DNA from 3 places in the Phormidesmis sp. 146-12 genome. Region 3 is predicted to be linked to each of the others. Evidence: predicted binding sites of a transcription regulator. Region 3 holds the regulator's gene; each other region holds the start of a gene.
The links. Region 3 encodes NtcA, which controls nitrogen genes in cyanobacteria. Its sites were predicted from a motif close to TTTGTANNNNNNNNTACAAA; they were not measured.
Positions count from the first base shown of each region.

Region 1 (6,740 bases), on a different contig from region 3:
GATCGTAAGTCCTGCCCATAGTATCAGACTTGAAACTTTCGTAGTCGGAAATACAAACCTCTCGCTTCATCAGCGCGTACTCTGGCAGCACCGATATCCAAATTTGCCCATGAAAACGCACTATTCTGTACTGGTTGTCGGCGGGGGTCAGGCGGGATTGTCAATGAGCTATTGCCTAAAGGAGCGAGGCGTTGATCATCTTGTCTTTGAGAAAAATCAGATTGGACATGAGTGGCGATCGCGCCGTTGGGATGCGTTTTGTCTCGTGACTCCCAATTGGCAATGCAAGCTTCCGGGCTATCCTTACGCAGGCGACGATCCCGATGGGTTTATGCAAAAGGATCAGATTGTTCAATATCTAGAAAGTTATGCGGCATTCTTTAATCCCCCTGTCAAAGAGGGAGTGATGGTCTCCAAAATTTGGCAAAGTGAGGCTCATTTTGAATTGACGACGACGATCGGAGACTTTACCGCAGATCAAGTGGTTATTGCAGCAGGCAGCTACCATATTCCTAAAGTGCCAAAAATTGCCGAACGGCTGCCTCAAGACATTGTACAAATTCATTCATCTACTTACAAAAATCCGGAGTCTTTACCTGACAAAGCCATTCTCATCGTGGGCACCGGACAGTCAGGCTGTCAAATTGCCGAAGACTTGCATTTAGCAGGTAAACAAGTGCATTTGTGTGTCGGAGGTGCGCCCCGATCGCCGCGTCGATATCGAGGAAAAGATGTGGTCGAATGGTTAGATGCGATGGGTTACTATGACTTGTCGATCGCCGACCATCCTCAAAAAGAAAAGGTGAGAACAAAAGCCAACCACTATGTCACCGGGCGCGATGGTGGACGTGAAATTGATCTTAGACAGTTTGCTTTAGAAGGAATGCAGCTACATGGACGGTTAAAAACAATTCATCAAGGACAACTAGAGTTTTGGTCTGACTTACAACACAATTTAGATCAAGCTGATGCAGTTGCAGAAAGCATTAAACAATCAATTGATGGCTTTATTGAAAAGCAGCAAATTCAGGCACCTATAGATCCTCCTTACACACCCGTTTGGCAGCCTCAAATAGAAGATTTAACCCTCAATTGCAAACAAGCTAATATTGGAGCGGTGGTCTGGTGTACAGGCTATCAAACAGACTTTAGCTGGATTGAAGTTCCGGTCTTTGATGGCAAGGGTTATCCGGGACATGAGCGAGGCGTAACTAGCATTCGAGGACTGTTTTTTTTGGGATTGCCGTGGCTGTATACCTGGGGTTCGGCTCGATTTTCGGGCATCGATCGAGACGCTAACTATCTCGCCGATCGCATTGTCACTAGACAGAGAGTTTCCGATCCGAGTACGTGGAGTGTCGTGAACGAATTTCTGATCGGTTCGTAGTCGTGATGACTGAATGGCAGCTCACCTATTGATTTAGACAGGTTATCTGAGAAGGATTGCGATCGTTCTGACGATTATTCTTTCCATTCCTGGTCATATCGTTAGACCTAATTTTTTCGTATTCCCAGATACAAAGTTTTGTTTGAATCAGCCATTAATCTTGCATCACAATCAGTTTGTTAGAGATGAGGGAATATGCCTGAAGTAACGACTCCTGCCCATCAAGCGGGTGATTTCTTTGTCGACTACGAGGAGAAAGTTTTTCCAGATGTCAAAGCAGAACCGGGCGAGAAGGCGTTAGTGACCTTTCACACAGTGGCATTTGAGGGGTCGATCGGATTTGTCAATCTGCTGCAAGCGACTCGTCTACTGCGTAAAGGGTTTGAAACGTCGATTTTGCTATACGGTCCGGGGGTGACTTTGGGCGTACAGCGTGGCTTTCCCAAGATTGGCGACGAAGCGTTTCCGGGACACCAAAACTTCAACAATCAACTCAGCAAGTTCATGTCTGAAGGTGGCAAAGTCTACGCCTGTCGCTTTGCTTTGCAAGCACTCTATGGTCACGGTGAACCTTCATTGATTGAGGGGATTCGTCCAATTAGTCCGCTTGATGTCTTGGATCTGGTGTTGTTGCATCGCAAAGATGGCGCGTTTATTTTGGACACCTGGACACTGTAAAAACCTCAAGCTTGGTCGAAAATCTCCACCGAAAATCTTCACTTGGTTTCAGATTCGGGTGCCCCCTAAATTTCTCACGAGTAGAGGACTTTGAATCTAGTTCCTGCTGACCACTTTGAACCAAAATTCTTGTCTTAAAGTCGCCCAATAAGGGGGGTTGGGGGGCAGAAGCGCTAGACGACACGAGAAACCCGATCGAGACGTTAATGAGGCGTGAATATGTTACCCATTGTCCGAGCGGCGGCGGTGCAGATCAGTCCTGTGTTGTTTAGTCGAGAAGGAACGATCGAGAAGGTATTGAATGCGATCGACGATGCCGCCAAACAGGGCGTACAGTTGATTGTTTTTCCCGAAACGGTTGTTCCTTACTATCCTTACTTTTCCTTCGTTCAGCCTCCGGTTTTGATGGGCAAAGAACACATGCGGCTTTATCAAGAAGCGGTAGAAGTTCCGAGTGTGACAACGGAGGCGGTAAGTCGGGCGGCGCGATCGCATCAGATGGTTGTCGTTTTGGGTGTAACTGAACGAGATAACGGATCGCTCTACAACACACAATTGATTTTTGATGCGGATGGTTCTTTGTTGCTCAAACGCCGCAAAATTACGCCCACCTATCACGAGCGGATGGTCTGGGGGCAGGGAGACGGATCAGGGCTAAAAGTGGTGCAAAGTGCGATCGGTAAACTCGGTGCCCTGGCCTGCTGGGAACATTACAATCCGCTGGCTCGATTTGCGCTGATGGCTCAACATGAGCAAATTCATTGCGCTCAGTTTCCAGGGTCAATGGTGGGGCAGATTTTTGCAGACCAGATTGAGGTGACGATTCGCCATCATGCATTAGAAGCGGGGTGTTTTGTAATCAACTCGACAGGCTGGCTGTCTCCAGAGCAAATCGCCCAAGTTACCCCAGATGAAAAGCTGCAAAAAGTGCTGAGTGGGGGCTGCAATACAGCAATCATTAGCCCTGAAGGTGTGCATCTTTGTCCGCCGATCGTCGAGGGAGAAGGCATGGCGATCGCTGACCTCGATTTTTCTCTCATCACAAAACGCAAACGCATGATGGATTCCGTGGGTCACTATGCGCGTCCTGACCTACTTCAACTACAAGTCAACACAGAATTAAGAACGTCGGTTGAAATAGATTCTAGAACAGATTTTCGCGTAAATTCTGATTTCAATCTAACCGGATTAGAAATGCTAGAAGAACGTCTGAACTCTGATCATTCCATCATTCTTGATCAATAAAGTGAATGGATAAACAACAGCTAATTACCAATCTTCAATCACAGGGATTAAACCTGATCGAGCATGGAATGGGAGCGTCTGGACGCAAAGGCGGCGCAGGGCCCTCGGATCACAAAGCGATCGCGATCGACAATACAACCGTGATGGTTCCCGTCTTCACCAGTGCGGCGGCTCAATCACCCTACAGCGCACGATTTGATGCGTCCACCAAGCAAACCATATTGGAATTGGATGGAGCCGCGATCGCAGCGATTAATTTTCCTTCTCAGCCCAAGTTTTATAGCTTGACAACCGCAGATGGCATTCCCTACTGGAAGATCGCGTTGCTGCACAGCCGAGACGTATTGGCAACCACCGTTTTGCAAACCTGTATACGCTATGGCGATGTCACCACTTCCTGTCAGTTTTGCGCCATTGGTCAATCGTTGTCAGCCGATCGCACGATCGCTCGCAAATCTCCCGCTCAACTCGCAGAAGTCGCAGAAGCCGCCGTTCGACTCGATGGCATTCAACACATGGTGATGACCACAGGAACGCCCAACACGAGCGATCGAGGAGCCGCCTACCTAACTGAATGTGCCAGAGCGATCAAAAATCGGGTTCATTTACCCATGCAGGCTCAGTGTGAACCTCCGGATGATTTTGTCTGGTTTGAGCGACTGAGGGACGCAGGCGTAGACAGTTTGGGAATGCATTTGGAGGCAGTCGGTGCAGAGGTACGATCGCGGATTATGCCTGGTAAAGCAACGGTGCCGATTGATTACTACTTTGAGGCGTTTGAGGCGGCCGTTCGCGTTTTTGGTTGGGGACAGGTCAGCACTTATTTGTTAGCAGGTTTGGGGGACGATTTGCCGACGCTTTTACAGGCTTGCGATCGACTGATTGCGATCGGTGTTTATCCCTTTGTGGTGCCGTTTGTGCCTATTAGCGGAACGCCTCTCGCGACTCATGCGCCTCCTAGCAGTGAGTTTATGTACAGTCTCTATCAGCAAGTTGGTGGAATGCTCGATCGGGCTGGAATGTCCTCAAAATCAATTAAAGCAGGCTGTGGGAAATGTGGGGCCTGTTCTGCCTTATCGGTTTTTGAATCTTAATTCCAGCAGTTTTTCTAGCAATGTCTTATTTATTCAAACTCGCAATCACACCGTCTGAAGTTTCTGCTTATTTTGCCTTGCGTCATGCAATCTTCGTAGCAGAGCAATCCTTATTCTCTGAAAGTGACGTGGATGAGATTGATACGATCGCTCACCCTATCATTGCGCTATCTCAAAGCTCTACATCGTCCATTCTCGGTATCGTTCGTATTTATGAGCCAGAACCTCGACTCTGGTATGGCGGTCGGTTAGGCGTTCATCCAGATCATCGGCGCGTGGGTCGGATTGGTAAAGGCTTGATCCACAAAGCGGTGACAACGGCCAACACCTGGGGCTGTGAGAAATTTTTGGCAACGGTACAGCTACAAAACGTGCGATTTTTTCAACGACTGCACTGGAATTCTCTAGAAGAAATCACCGTCTGCGGACTGCCGCATCACTTGATGGAAGCTGATTTGAGCTACTACCCGCCCACTTCTGATCTGCGTCCCGCCCTGTCTCAGGAAGCGTCGTAATGTTAATCGATCTGGTCAAACGGTTACAGAAGTCGATCGGCATTCTACACAAGCAGGACATTCAAGCCGTTTCTTGCCAACTCGCTCACGCCCAATCCTCCTCAAAAGTGCTGTTGGGAGATGACTGCGCCGCCATCTTGGATGGGACAAGCTACCTACTGCTGGCGGCTGAGGGAATCTTACCGTCCCTCGTCGAAACCGAACCCTGGTTTGCAGGCTGGAGTGCTGTGATGGTGAATGTGAGCGACATTTACGCAATGGGAGGACGACCGATCGCCATTGTTGATGCAATTTGGAGCCAGTCTACTGCGCTGAGTGTGCCTTTAATTGAGGGAATGAAGGCCGCGTCTCAGGCGTACAGTGTGCCGATCGTCGGCGGACATACCAATGCTCACAGTTCTTATGATGCGTTGTCTGTGGCGATTATGGGGCGAGCGAATCGGTTGATCACGAGTTTTGGGGCGCGATCGGGCGATCGGTTGTTAATGGCGACTAATTTTCGGGGTCAGTCTCATGCTCGATATCCCTTTTGGAATGCGGCAACTAAAGCTGATCCAATGCAGTTGCGGCGAGAGTATGAAATTTTGCCGTTTTTGGCAGAGTCAGATCTGTGTGATGCCGGAAAAGATATTAGCATGGGCGGCATTGTTGGCACGCTGTTAATGCTGCTAGAAACGTCGGGCTGTGGGGCGGTGCTCGATTTGGATGCGATTCCCCATCCGGCTGAGTTGTCGCTAGAAGATTGGCTGGTTTGTTTTCCGAGCTATGGGTTTTTGTTGAGTGTTCGACCAGAGAACGTGGAGGCAGTGCAGGCGCAGTTTCGTCAGCAAGATTTGGTCTGTGAAGTGATCGGAGAAATCGAGCCGACTCATCATTTAGTGTTGCGATCGAGTAATCAATCCGTTCTGTTTTGGGACTTAGCTAAAGAAAGCCTGACTGGATTCTCTACAAGACAATAAAAGTGAACAGGAATGAGAGGTTATCATGACTCAGAAATTGCGAATTGCGTTACTCACCTATTCGACAAAGCCACGAGGTAGCGTCATTCATACGTTGGAGCTGGCAGAAGCGCTGCATTCACAGGGACATTACGTTTGTGTGTATGCATTGGATAAGGATGGGTTGGGATTCGATCGCTCCCTCGCCTGTGAGGTTAAATTAGTTCCTGCTCAACCTGCTCCTGACAACATTGATGATTTGATTCATCAGCGCATTCAAGAATTTGTAAATTATCTATTCGCTTCAGATCAAGTTTACGATTTTTACCATGCTCAAGATTGTATTAGTGCGAATGCGTTATCAATTTTAAGATCGCTCGGAAAGATCCCTCATTTTATTCGTACTGTTCATCATATTGAGGATTACGAAAGTGCCTATCTACAGCGTTGTCAAGATCGATCGATTCGCGATGCTGATCTGTGTTTTTGTGTCAGTCATCGCTGGCAAATTGCACTTGAGCAAACTTACCAAATTAAGGCGCTTAGAGTAATGAATGGAGTTGATCAAAATCGTTTCTCTCCCATTCCCAATCGTACTGATTTTGCATTAAGACAGCGATTAAACTTACGAGGCAATCCTATTTATCTAACCGTTGGCGGCATCGAACCTCGCAAAAACTCGATCGCTCTTCTCAACGCATTCATCGAAGTCTTGGCTTCTCATCCCAACGCTCAATTAATTGTGGCAGGGGGAGCCACGCTATTTGATTATCAAGACTATCGCGACGAGTTCTTTGAGCTGGCAGAATTGGCAAATGTGGCTGACGCACTGATTTTCCCCGGCGTAATTTCAGACGTAGAATTACCGGCCCTGTATCGACTG
Region 1 covers NZ_JBJPHS010000054.1:31,573-38,312, reverse strand. The annotation lists gene ACKFKF_RS21080 (MSMEG_0569 family flavin-dependent oxidoreductase) at 110-1,387, shown strand; gene ACKFKF_RS21075 (MSMEG_0572/Sll0783 family nitrogen starvation response protein) at 1,583-2,065, shown strand; gene ACKFKF_RS21070 (Nit6803 family nitrilase) at 2,285-3,310, shown strand; gene ACKFKF_RS21065 (MSMEG_0568 family radical SAM protein) at 3,316-4,404, shown strand; gene ACKFKF_RS21060 (MSMEG_0567/Sll0786 family nitrogen starvation N-acetyltransferase) at 4,425-4,919, shown strand; gene ACKFKF_RS21055 (sll0787 family AIR synthase-like protein) at 4,919-5,878, shown strand; gene ACKFKF_RS21050 (MSMEG_0565 family glycosyltransferase) at 5,904-6,740, shown strand, end outside.
Region 1: a site for NtcA is predicted at 1,503-1,522, ahead of ACKFKF_RS21075 (MSMEG_0572/Sll0783 family nitrogen starvation response protein). Genes of this name have one in related genera too.

Region 2 (6,740 bases), on a different contig from region 3:
GCCGATCGTACTGACCTTAAAGGCAAACAGCGCAAGCTGAAATTAATTCCAGAGAAAACCACTCCGGTCACGTCTGAAGAGCGATCGCAGGTCACCGATCTAATCCACACTTGGGCAACGACTCAGAAGAATCCCCAATTTTTCAACGTGTTGGATGTCGCCCATCGCATTGCAGGAACGGGAAGTCTGGGACTCGATCGCTACATCATTCTGGTCGAAGGCAATGGCTCACCTCACGCCAATTATTTGCTGGATTTGAAGGCGGCGCGATCGTCCTCCCTCCATCCCCACCTACAAATTCCCCAACCCAATTGGAGCAATGAAGCAGGCCGAATCACCAGCATTCAGCATCGCTTTCAAGAATCACCGCCCGCCTTGCTCAACCCCTTACCGCTAGACGGCAAATCCTATGTGCTGCGAGAACTCCAACCGACCGCCGATCGCGTCGATCTCACCGCCTGGAATGGCAAAATCAAACGCCTTCAGCGAGTCATGCAAACAATGGCAGAAGTCACCGCCTGGGGACAGTTACGCAGTGGAGGCCGACAAGGATCAGCGATCGCTGACGATCTAATCGCCTTTGCCCAAGATGCCCCCAACTGGCACAGCGTTGTATTAGATTACGTTCGCTCCTACGCCGCCCAAGTTGAAGCAGACTACATCGTTTTCCGAGACGCTTTCGACCAGAAGCAGATTTGAACTTCTTAACTTCCGACTCTGAGCGAAGACTCTACCGTACGATCGCACGCCTGTACGCCCAACTCTGGATGCTGACGATACTCGTCGCCTGTCGCCCAAACACAAACCGTACGATCGGCACCCACAAAGTATAAATACTCTGCCGTTGGATCATATTTCAGTCCGACTTTAAGATTTGAGAAATCATCCTCACAAATCTCGTAGCCAAACCGCACAATAATTTGCGCCACCAGACATTCCGGCGTATCGATCGATTCTCCAGAGGTGTCGCGTTCTTGCCAAAACTTATCCAAAAATCGCTCCAAAATGGGCAAAACTTTTTCGGGTCTGCCGCCTCTGCTGGCGTAAACGATCGCAGGATTACCCTCAACAATAATGTGACAAGCAGTGTTCATGGGGAGGGATGAGGGATGTAAGGAGGGCTTTGCCCCGCATTCGCGAGGAAGGATGAACGTATCATTTCACATTTTTTGTAGTGCGGCCTAATCCCTGATCTTTGGGGCCTCATCTTTCAAAGTTAGGGGATTTACGGTTCTGAATGGGGAACAGTTGTGAGGACAATATTCTTAAGTTTTGATACAAACCTTCACAGTTAGCTAGAAAGTTGTACTCTATGGTGTTCCAGGTTCCTCCCTCGGCGATCGCAGCCTCCAAGCAGATTACCGATCATCCTCGCTGCCGGATTCTCAAACGCACCCAGTATCGCTCCTGTCACATTCAAATACCAGATGACAGTCAGCGGCTCGCAGCCATTTGTGTTGAAGAAAAATATTACAGTTTTTTTAAGCTAATCAAAGATCACCCAAAAACCCTGCAAGTTGCGGCTCGACTGGTTTATCGGGGCAATGAGGTCATGATTACGCAGACTGCAAAAGGAGATGTTGTTTGGGTTTATGAACCAGATGCCCAGACAAAAACGTTGCCCCGTGAGTCTGCTAATCGTCACTCTGAAGACGGCCTCTGGAGGATCTTGAACTCTTCTCAGCAATATCAGGTGTGTCAGATTCGCGTACCAGATGTCGCAAAACCTTTGGAGGCGATCGTCGTTGACCACAAATATTACGGCTTTATGAGAAGACTTCGCACTGAAAATGAGGCGATCGAGTTTGCAAATCGTCTTGCCAAGAAAGGCAACGAGTCCATGATTACCAAGAGCGATCGTGCCTGTGCTATTTGGATTTTAGAACCCGATGCCACACTCAACCAGTAGTCAGTTGCTCAACCCCAATACTTATCTGAGATGCAGGGATGCCAATGCCAACAAATCAGTTGTTTTCATCCCTCCTCGCGAATGCGGGGCAAAGCCCTCCCTCATCCCTTCCCTAGAGATCCTTCTCGCCCAACTCACGAGACATATAATCAAACGGCTGATCGACAAAATCTGGCTTCTCAACGCCCGTCGCCGCAGACACCTGCTCTTTCACGATCTCCTTCATGATCTGAATGCCGCGCACTGTTGGCCCGCAGGGCACGCCGAGGGAATTGTACGTTTCCCGCAGACCTTCTAAAACACGCTCATCCAATACATCGGTATCACCCGCGACCAGAGCATACGTGGCATAGCGCAGGTAATAATCCATGTCTCGCAGACAAGCGGCGTAGCGACGAGTCGTATAAGCGTTTCCACCGGGGCGGATCAGTTCAGGGAGTTCTTCAAAGAGTCTTGAGCCAGCTTGTTTGACGATCGCCGCCGCATTTGAGTTGATCACAGCAGCGGCCTGCACTCGCCCCATCCCCGTGTCAAAGTAGGTTTTCAGGCTATCAATGGCGTTGCGATCGAGGTAGCGACCCGTCACATCGTAGTTTCTAATCAGGCTTGTTACTGCGTCCCGCATGAAATTTTTCTCCCTATAATCCCTGTAAACCTTGACAAAATAAACTTGAGAGCGCCGACCTACAGCGATTCGTCGATCGCTCACCGTCTATGGAATTTAAGGAAAAGTCTACCACGTGGGGTTGAGCCTAATTTTATGGAGGGGACGATCGTGAAGCATCTATTTAAGAATTTTTACATTGCTTAACATCGCTTAGAACGAAACCACCCTACTGAGACTTTTCTCCGGTAGCATTTGTAATCCTTAATCTGAGTTTAATTCTATAGAATCCTCAGTTTTTTGTAACGAAGGATACAAAATCCCTGTAAGCCTCTTTCTACCATGATGCAGGTAACTAGAACTCTGGCGCTAGAATCCTTGCCAAAGCCGCAAATTCCAGCCGCTAGACGACTAGTTTCTAGCGTAAAGAAAATGGACTTAAGAAAATTCTGAATGAATCTCTCCACAGGGTTGCAGGTTAAGGCAGTGCTTCTTTAATCTGAGACATTCGGAAGGTTTCCCAAATCTAAGTTTTCAACCCCAACGCTCTCGCAACGCAAGACACGAATTAAGGAGTCATTCATGGCAACCCCGCAGGAAATCCTGGCAAAGATCAAAGACGAGAACATCCAACTGATCGATCTAAAATTTATCGACACGCCAGGTATTTGGCAGCACTTGACGCTGTATCAAGATCAAATTGACGAAAGCAGCTTTACCGAAGGCGTGCCGTTTGACGGATCGAGCATCCGGGGTTGGAAATCGATTAACGAGTCAGACATGGCGATGGTGCCCGACCCCAACACTGCCTGGATCGATCCTTTTATGGAAGAACCGACCCTGAGCATGATTTGCAGCATTCGGGAGCCTCGCACCGGGCAGCCCTACAGCCGCGATCCGAGATCGATCGCCCAAAAAGCCCTCGACTATCTCAAATCCACAGGGATTGGCGATATGGCCTTTTTTGGCCCAGAAGCAGAATTTTTCATTTTTGATGACGTTCGCTACGACCAAAATCAGCATGAAGGCTACTACCACGTCGATAGCGTCGAAGGCGTATGGAACTCTGGTCGTCAAGAACCGGGCGGCAACTTAGCGTATAAGCCTCGCAACAAAGAAGGCTACTTTCCTGTCGCGCCGACCGACACCTCTCATGACATGCGGACTGAGATGCTATTGACGATGTTGAAGTGCGGGGTGCCGATCGAGAAGCATCACCACGAAGTTGCGACGGGCGGACAGTGCGAGTTGGGCTTTAAGTTCGGTGAGCTAGTACAAGCGGCTGACTGGCTGATGACCTACAAATACTGCATCAAAAACGTGGCCAAAAAGTACGGCAAGACCACGACATTTATGCCCAAGCCGATCTTTGGCGACAACGGATCGGGAATGCACTGTCACCAATCGATCTGGAAAGACGGACAGCCCACTTTCTTTGGCGACGGATACGCAAGTCTGAGCCAAAATGCTCTCTGGTACATCGGCGGCATTCTCAAGCACGCGCCTTCTCTGCTGGCATTTACCAACCCCACGACCAATTCTTACAAGCGGTTAGTTCCAGGCTTTGAGGCTCCGGTTAACCTGGCTTACTCTCAAGGTAACCGTTCTGCTTCGGTGCGGATTCCGCTGTCTGGTGGCAACCCCAAAGCCAAGCGTTTAGAATTCCGTTGTCCCGATGCGACGGCGAATCCTTATTTAGCGTTTGCGGCGATGCTCTGTGCAGGAATTGACGGCATCAAGAATCAGATCGATCCGGGTGAACCGTTGGATGTAGATATTTACGAACTCAGCCCCGAAGAGTTAGCAAAGGTTCCTTCGACACCGGGTTCTCTCGCAGAAGTTCTCAAAAATCTGGAGAAAGACCACGAGTTCTTAACGACGGGTGGCGTGTTTACCGAGGACTTTATCGAAAGCTGGATTAGCTACAAGCTAGATCGTGAAGTCATTCCCATGAGCATTCGTCCTCATCCGTATGAGTTTGCGCTTTACTATGACTGTTAGTAAGTGACTGTTCAGGCGGGATTGGGTGAATCTGTTTTGAGCGGCGATCGAAATTTAAGTTGATCGTCGCTTTTTTGTTGGCAAAATAAATCGGTTGTATTGACTTGGATTTGAGAAGAGTAAAAGTACTGGAAAATCTGTCGATCGGGGGTGAAACTCTCTCATCCTATTCGTTACACTTATTCACATAGTTGATTAATGTTTCCCAACCTACCATGCCTGAAACGTTGACAAAGCTGGCATATCAAACTTTTTCTCAGGGCAAAAGCTACTTTGGATTGGCACACAAAGCCCTCAGTATGCAAATTCTAAAGCTCGTTGACCCCGCTCCCTCCGAAAAGAAAACGACTCCCATTTCTGCTGATTTGCTGCTCAACATTCAGCAGCGCTTTAATCGAGTGCTTGAAGCCGACTGGCAGGATGCCGAAAATGGGGTGTATCCCGATAGCATTTTGTTTGACAACCCCTGGGAAGACTTTTTCCGGTTTTACCCGTCTGTTTGGTTGGATATGCCCCAGATTTGGGATCGGGCTAACCAGAAGCGTCACCAGGAGTTTTCACCTCAAGTCGAGACGAGTGGCTATCCCAGCTACTATGTGCAAAACTTTCATCATCAGACAGACGGCTATCTGAGTGATATGTCGGCCAACCTGTATGACTTGCAGGTGGAGTTGTTGTTTAATGGGACGGCGGATGCCATGCGGCGACGGGTGCTGGCTCCCTTAAAGCAGGGATTGCAAACCTTTAGCTCGATTGACCCGCGTCAGATCAAAGTGTTGGATGTGGCTTGTGGAACAGGGCGGACGCTTAAAATGCTGCGTGGTATGTTGCCCAAAGTTTCTCTATATGGAGTGGATTTGTCTCCAGCTTATTTGCGTAAAGCCAATCAAATGCTGTCCCAAAATCCGGGTGAGTTGCCGCAGTTGCTTCAGTCGAATGCAGAAGAGTTGCCTTATCTGGATCACTACTTCCATGCAATTACCTGCGTTTTTCTATTTCACGAACTGCCCCCACAGGCGCGCCAGAATGTGATCAATGAATGCTTTCGAGTGATTAAGCCGGGTGGAACGTTTGTGATTTGTGACTCGATCCAAGCCAGCGACTCATCCGAAATGGCTCCTTTAATGGATGGGTTTGCGACCACGTTCCATGAGCCTTACTACCGTCACTACACAACGGATGACTTAGTAAAACGGCTTCAAGATGCGGGCTTCTCAGACGTTTCGACGCAGGTTCACTTTATGAGCAAATATTTGATTGCCCACAAGCCCGGTGAGACTGAGCAAATCCGTCAAGATTCCGAGCAGACACAAATTCCGTTAGAGGTTTAGTTGACGCGAATTTGATGAAATCTCTCGCTGCGGTGGTCAATTCGGCAGCCCCATAAATTCCCCACTCGTGAGGGATTTTGGGTCTGCCTTAATTTGTAACGACAGCGAAGGATTTCATCGAATTCACGTCAGAATTGGCAGCATGGAGGCAGACGACTTGACCACTGCACCGAAAAAATCTTGTCGAACCAATTTTTAATCAGCTTGCTTGGGAGCTAGGAAGTGAGGTTGCTTCTCCTCCTGACTCCAAAACTTCCAAAAAGAAAAGGCACCTCATCGCGAAGTGCCCTTTTTTTGATGCGGATGGCGAGACTCGAACTCGCAAGGCAAAGCCACACGCACCTCAAGCGTGCGCGTATACCAATTCCGCCACATCCGCATAAGCTGGTTTGATCACCAGAGCAAAAGCCGTTTGATTGAGGTTGACTTAAGCCTTAACTAGCATAACAAAAGAATGGAGCTTTGAAGCGCGGAGTTTAGAGATTGATTGTTTTATCAGAAGTTTCAGAAGTAACTTGAGACAAAACCCAGGTGAATTAGAATTTTTGACCCACTCCAAATTGAAGTCGAGTTGCCCCTTGATCATTCACCCCAAAATCGGCTCGAATAATTCCTAGAGGAGAGTTTAGTCGGAGTCCTGCACCAATGCCAAATCCGGCTCCCGGACGGTTACGATCAACCCCCGGTTCGCCCAAAACGCCCTTAGCTGACCCCAAATCAGAGGCAAAATCAGCAAACAGGGCACCGCCGACAATTCGGTAAATCGGAAAGCGATATTCTGCCGAAGCTAATAGGTAACTGCGACCAATACCCACTTCGCTGCCACCGTAACCCCGAACTGAATTAGGCCCGCCCAGCGTAAAGGCGTTGTAGGGAGGCAAATCGCCGATCGTCG
Region 2 covers NZ_JBJPHS010000149.1:671-7,410, forward strand. The annotation lists gene ACKFKF_RS31805 (DUF2252 domain-containing protein) at 1-699, shown strand, start outside; gene ACKFKF_RS31810 (histidine kinase) at 705-1,094, opposite strand; gene ACKFKF_RS31815 (hypothetical protein) at 1,313-1,909, shown strand; gene apcB (allophycocyanin subunit beta) at 2,022-2,534, opposite strand; gene glnA (type I glutamate--ammonia ligase) at 3,096-4,514, shown strand; gene ACKFKF_RS31830 (class I SAM-dependent methyltransferase) at 4,730-5,845, shown strand; tRNA gene ACKFKF_RS31835 (tRNA-Leu) at 6,144-6,224, opposite strand; gene ACKFKF_RS31840 (BamA/TamA family outer membrane protein) at 6,382-6,740, opposite strand, start outside.
Region 2: a site for NtcA is predicted at 2,813-2,832, ahead of glnA (type I glutamate--ammonia ligase). Genes of this name have one in related genera too.

Region 3 (6,740 bases):
CTTCGCCCGTCAAGCCTTCTGAAGACGCATCTTTAGAAAACACGACGCGCAGCAGGGGAGGTGCAATAAATGTGGTGAAAATCACCATGACCACGATCGCCGCCTGCAATGACTCCGACAACACGCCGCTAGTCGCCCCAATCGCCGCAAACACTAGCCCCACTTCGCCTCGCGGAATCATCCCCACGCCGATCGCCAGTTTGTTTAAGTCTGGCTGACCCCACAGCGTAAAGCCCGTCACGACCTTGCCTGCGATCGCCACGATGATGAGAAAGGTCGCCATGATCAAGCCTTCCCGATTGCTGGCGACAAACGGATTCAAGACGCTCACATCTGTGCGGGCACCGACGACAACAAAGAAGATTGGCACCAACATATCGGCGATCGGTTCGACCTGTTCTCTCAGTTCTTTGCGCTTCTCGGTGTCGGCTAAAATTAGCCCCGCCGCAAACGCACCCAAAATCGCCTCAAGCTGAATCACGACTGCAATGTAAGACAGCAAAAACGCAAAAACCAGGGAGACAATTAACAACTGTCCGCGAGTTCTCAATTCGTTAATCAGCGAGATCAAAAACGGATTGAGCAACAGTCCCAGCCAGAGACTCCCGACCAAAAAGACTGCTGCACTGATGATCAGATAGACAATGTTGCCTACCTGCACTTCGCCTGTTTTAGCTAATCCTGCAACCACCGCCAGCACAATAATCCCCAGCACATCGTCTAAGACAGCCGCCCCAACAATGATTTGACCTTCTTTAGAACTGAGCCGCTGAAGCTCAGACAAGACTCTCGCTGTAATGCCAATGCTGGTCGCCGTCAGAGCCGCCCCCGCAAAAATCGCTGGAACTGCTGGAACCGCAAAAATCGTCATCAATCCCGCTGTCCCCATTGCAAACGGCAGCGCCACCCCAACGCAGGCCACGATCGCCGCCTGTGGGCCCACTCTCAGCAATTCTTTGAGATCTGACTCTAGCCCAATCTCAAACAGCAAAATCACAACGCCAATCTCTGCCAACACCGAAATTACTTCACTCTGGGCAGCAAAGGTAGCATTTAACTCAGCAGGACTGACGTGAGCCGACATCTGAAGCATTTGCATGATCAGAGATCCACTCGCGTCGCTTCCTCCGGTTGAAAACACTAAAAGATGGAGGGCAGAAACCCCGATCGCGACTCCTCCGACCAACTCTCCCAACACCGGAGGCAGATCAATGCGGGCGCAAATTTCTCCCCCAAGTTTGCTGGCTAGATAGACAGCGACCAAACTCAACAGCACGCCTGCCAGCACGAGAGAAGGATTTTCAGTCTCGGCGGCAGTCGCCAAAATCGGAGGGATGACAAAAACAGAATCGTAAATAGAAGCCGTTATCCAGGCGAAGGGATCGATCATGGTTCACTCAAAATCGTCCCTTCCAATGGTACAAGCTTCTTTACATTGTGGAGTGGGGAGTGGGGAGTGAGGGGTGAGGAGTGAGGAGTGAGCGAGAAATTCAAAACTCAGTCAGAACTCAGTCAAAAGCCTTCATCGCTCTAGACAAAGACTCGGTGTTGGAGAGAGGGCATTTGGCGGCGGACTTGTTCGAGACGGGCGGGTTCGATCGCCGCGATCGCTACTCCTGGTGTGTCGCCTGCATCTGCCAAAATCACGCCCCAGGGGTCAACAATCATGGCGTGACCGTGGGATTGACGCAGCGTATTGTGTCGTCCGGTTTGAGCGGGGGCAATCACATAACAGGTATTCTCGATCGCTCTCGCCTGTAGCAAAACCTGCCAGTGATCTTTGCCCGTGTGTGCCGTAAACGCTGCGGGGACAAACAACACCTCTGCTCCCATCTGTGATAGTTGACGATATATTTCTGGAAATCGCACGTCATAGCAGACTGACAGCCCCAGGTTGCCTAGCTCTTTGGTCGGGTAGACGGGCGGCATTCTCAAGCCAGCAACGACCATCGACGACTCGCGATACGTGTTGCCGTCGGGCAAATTGACATCAAAAAGATGTACTTTTTCATAGCGAGCGATTTCCTGACCATTGGGGGCGACCAGCAAAGCGGTGTTGTAGACTTTACCGTTGCCAACCGGGACAGGGTAACCGCCGCCCAAAATCGTGACTTGAAAACGCTGCGCCATTGTTTTGAGAAACTTTTCGCTCTCTTGAGCAATTTCCTCAGACTGGGCTAGTTTTGCCTGCTCGTCTCCCAAAAAAGAAAAGTTTTCTGGCAACCCAACCAGTTCCGCTCCTCGACGCACCGCGAGATCGATTAGTTCTTCTGCCTGCGCCAGATTCTTGTGTAAATCGGGCAGACTGTTCATTTGAATTGCAGCAGCCAGGTAAGACTTCATGGGTTTAGCTCAAAATAACGGGTAGGTAGAAAAAGCATTTTAGATCTTGAGCCGTCCCCTAATTGCAAGAAAATTTTGCAGATGTCATCTAACAAAAGCATCAGGCGATCGAGACTCTCGACCTATTCATACTTTAAAGCCACAGAAAACCCATTGATCCCTGCTTTTTGTTTTGAGTTAAGCGTCTCCTTTGACCAACGTCCGGATTAGCTGCCAACCTGTCCAGCCGATCGCTGAAACCAACACTACCAGCATCACCAGAGATAGCGCTGAAAAAGGAGCAATCAGCATCATCAGCAGCAGCCCCAAGAGTAAAATCATCACGATCGAATTGTTCACAACGAGCGTCTCCCAATTTAGAATCAGGCTCAGTCTAATCAAGAGAGCTAACTCAATGCCTCTAGCGATAGCAGCATTTCTGTCGCGTAATCTGTTGCATAATTGTTGTGAACATATGAAGAAACTTTTTGATTTATAGTCTTTTGCAAATCTTCTGAAATCACTGAATCTTCTCAATGCGTTTGGGCTAGTGAGAATCGCAAAATCAGAAAGCGATCGCCTTCTTTTTGACCGGATTGAACCATAAAAGTTTGCGCTATGATAGCGAAGCTATTCCCTTGGATAGAACCCTTTGATGGTAGGAATCTTTAGCCATCTAGCGCAGCCTCACACAAGGGAATCAACGCTCAATCATCCATCCCTTTTGGAACGCAACCCCGGTGAGAACCTTATGGAAGAGTGGCAAAAAGATTTTTCTGAACTGTTAGAAACGATCGCGGATCACATCGAAGGCTTCTTTGTTGAAGTGTCGAGAGAAGTGACAGAAGTGGTCAACGTGTTTGTAGAGCTTTCTGACGAGCTTTCGGCACAGGCACAAAATACCTTTACAGATGAGATTGACCAATACATTAATGAGCTAGTCAACCCCGTTTTAGAAGCCTATTTTGGGTTTGAAGGCATGGTCGGAGAAGCTGCCCAACCGATGATGCAAACTGTAGAACCGCTGCTCAACCAACACCCCATCTGTGTCGGCTGTCGTCACTATCATGGGCAAGCCTACAACGGCAACGTGCTAGTCTGCGGAATGCACCCCTACGGCGTGGGAGAAGGACTAGACATCTGCCCTGATAAAGAATTGACCCGCTGGAAGTCACCCTACCTCAATTCAGAAGGTCAATTTCTATTTAGAGAAGACGATTGGTAATAGGCGAGGTGTGAAGCCTGAAATTTGTACGCCTTCAGGCTTCGCCGACTGGCTAGCGATCAGGTAAACTGCTGACTCAAGGTGACTGGATTGTGGACGGTGATCTTCTTTTTGTGAATAGAGATCATTTTGTCCTGTCGCAAGTCTCCCAGCAGACGAGTCACGGTCACCCGCGTTGAGCCGATCGCTTCTGCAATGGCTTGATGAGACAGCTTGAGGTCGATCGTGATCCCTTCTTGACTGGGCAGTCCAAAATCGCGACAGAGAATCAGCAAGAAACTCACCAGACGCGACCCCATATCTCGATGCGCCAACGTTTCGATCATCATTTCGGTTTGTAGAATTCGAGACGACAGCCCTCGCAGCATCAGCAGACAGAGTTCAGGGTTGTCTTTGAGTGCTTTTTCAACCTGCTCAATTTGAACAGACAGCAACTCAACTGATGTGAATGCAACCGCATGATAAAAGCGATCGGCGCGTTGCCCGGTGATCAATGACAGCACCCCAAACACGCTGTTTTCTCGCAGTAAGGCAACCGTAATCTCCTCACCCGCCTCATAGACTCTCGAAAGCTTGACGGCACCTTTGACTAAAAAATAAACTCGTTCTGCGGGGTCGCCTGGAAAGAAGATCGTTTTGCCTCGCTCAAACGTCTCAACGACAGGTGGAAAGGCACCGCCCCCAATCTGGCGAAATAATGCTGCAAGTGGTCGCTCTTTGGTCACTACCATGTTCCTTGTCGAACTCGTGCTCCTAAACTCTCTTGATTGACCTGGCAACAGTTTTTACTTAGCTGTCAGATGATCTGTAAGAGATTGATGACTTTAGAACACTTAAACTTACTCTTCAAGCAGTTTTTGTGCTCGATACTACACTATTCTGCCAGGTAGTTGAATTTTTGCAGGAATTGAGCTAAGTCTCTAACAATTGCTTAAGGTTTGAGCTTAAATTCGTCGTTCATCTGAAGATTTTTAAGATCTGTTACCCATTTTAATCAGGCTGGAAGTCAATAGATTAATCAATAGATCGATTCAAAGATCAATTCAGTAATAAGCTTGTCAAAAAGTACGTTGTGAGTTGAAGATTTCAGAACGATGACCGTGTTGAAGAGCGGTATTACCCAGCGTCAAGGAGCTTAATTTACCGAAAGCTCTAGAGACTTTTAGGGTGCTGCCTTTTAGTCGAAGACATTCAACTCTTGCATTGAGAATTCATCAATCTGGGATTAAAAAATTTTTAATTAAAAAGCGGGTAACGCGATTCGAACGCGCGACATTCACCTTGGCAAGGTGACGCTCTACCACTGAGCTATACCCGCAAAATTCGGACAAGTTCTACTATTGCAGATACTCATAGAGATGTCAAGCCTGAAAAACCAAAAAGCCGGAAATCAGGAAATCGCATCGCTTCTCAGCATATAGGATGTAGAAGGATGAAAAAAGAACATCCATACTCCTTACCTCCTACTTTTTATGGTTCAATACACGCTTGCTCAAAGTCCCGAAGTCATTCTCACGGTCTCTGGTAAGGATTCTGCCAAAGCTCGCGAGAAGGCAATGGATCAACTGATGGAACTAATGGATGACGGCAAACTGCCCACCGAGCTAACGGATGGCTTTGGGCCGCAGCACTTTATCGAAATTAAAGATCAAGGCGCGATCGCTTCCAGTGATGAAGATGCCCTCAATCAAGCCGTTCAGGTTCTTAGCAGTCTGGCAACCCTCAAACTCAAGGCTCAAGAATCACGCTCTGAAGCGCTGCAAGTTCGCGAACAAATCGACATTCTCTTTACGGATGAGCTAGTCAGCGAAGAAGAAATCAACAGCCTCAAAGAAGGCTTCAAGGTTCTCAAAACCTATGCTCAGACCAACATGCGCTACCGAGAAGCTCGTTCTCAAGCCGAGACCGCTCGCGTTGTTCTTGACCAGGCGCTCCAGTCGCCATCAGAGCTAAAGAAATCAGGAAAGTAGGTGGCTTTAACTCAGAACGCGCTGGACGCTGAAAATTTAGACGTGAAATATTATGATGGAGAAGTCTTAAGAAAACTTCACAAAACGAACCGTGACAGTAGAGCAACTTCCGACTCCAGCAACTTTTGAGCGACAAACTTGGGAATGGCAAGGGCATCAGATTCGCTATGTGTCTATGGGGACAGGCCAGCCTTTGGTATTAATTCATGGATTTGGGGCCTCAATCGGACACTGGCGCAAAAATATTCCCGTTCTCGCTGAGGCTGGCTACCAGGTGTTTGCTCTCGATCTGCTGGGGTTTGGCGGTTCCTCAAAGCCTGAATTGGACTATAACCTGGAGCTTTGGGTCGAGTTGATCCGCGACTTTTGGGCCGCCAAGATTCAGCAGCCTACCGTATTTGTCGGTAACTCGATCGGCGGCTTGCTCTGTCTGATGCTGTTAGCCGAACATCCCGAAATCTCGGCTGGGGGCGTGTTGCTCAATCCTGCTGGAGGACTCAATCACCGACCTGAAGAGTTAAATCTGCCATTGCGGATGATCATGGGTACTTTCTCAAAAGTTGTGAGTTCTCAAGCGTTTGGGCCATGGCTCTTCGATCGCGTCCGTCAAAAAGCTCGAATTCGCAACAGTCTCAAGCAGGTTTATCGCGATCCTGATGCAATTACAGACGAGTTAGTCGATCTGCTGCACGAGCCGTCTTGCGATCCGGGTGCCCAAAAAGTGTTTGCGTCGATTCTCTCGGCTCCGGCTGGCCCTCGACCAACGGAATTGTTTCCTAAAATTAAGGTGCCGCTGTTGGTGTTGTGGGGCGAAGCTGATCCCTGGACACCGATCGCAGGCGCTGAGATTTATCGATCGCTCACTGACACCCATGATGTGCAATTTGTCGGCATCCCAGATACGGGGCACTGTCCCCATGACGAACGCCCCGAAGTCGTGAATGCTCAGGTGTTGGAATGGTTGGCCCAGAAAAAACTCTGAGGACGACACTGAGAACTTTATAAAGACGGATGCGGGAGGTGAGCGTATTTACGGATTAGCCTTGTCAGAAAAAAAGTTAGCCTCGAAACCGATAGGCTGATCAGATTTGAGATTGCAGGCTGGAGCAGACAAAACGCATCTCTGACCCTGCAACATTCGATCTGCTGAACCCTCAGTCTTGTTGGAAGAATTCAGCAAAGCGAGTTTAGAGGCGTGTATTATGAGTGACCGGAATCAAGCA
Region 3 covers NZ_JBJPHS010000112.1:3,650-10,389, forward strand. The annotation lists gene ACKFKF_RS28965 (cation:proton antiporter) at 1-1,390, opposite strand, end outside; gene ACKFKF_RS28970 (carbon-nitrogen hydrolase family protein) at 1,531-2,343, opposite strand; gene ACKFKF_RS28975 (hypothetical protein) at 2,521-2,682, opposite strand; gene ACKFKF_RS28980 (hypothetical protein) at 3,074-3,547, shown strand; gene ntcA (global nitrogen regulator NtcA) at 3,607-4,278, opposite strand; tRNA gene ACKFKF_RS28990 (tRNA-Gly) at 4,794-4,865, opposite strand; gene ACKFKF_RS28995 (hypothetical protein) at 5,020-5,517, shown strand; gene ACKFKF_RS29000 (alpha/beta fold hydrolase) at 5,609-6,499, shown strand; gene ACKFKF_RS29005 (tetratricopeptide repeat protein) at 6,720-6,740, shown strand, end outside.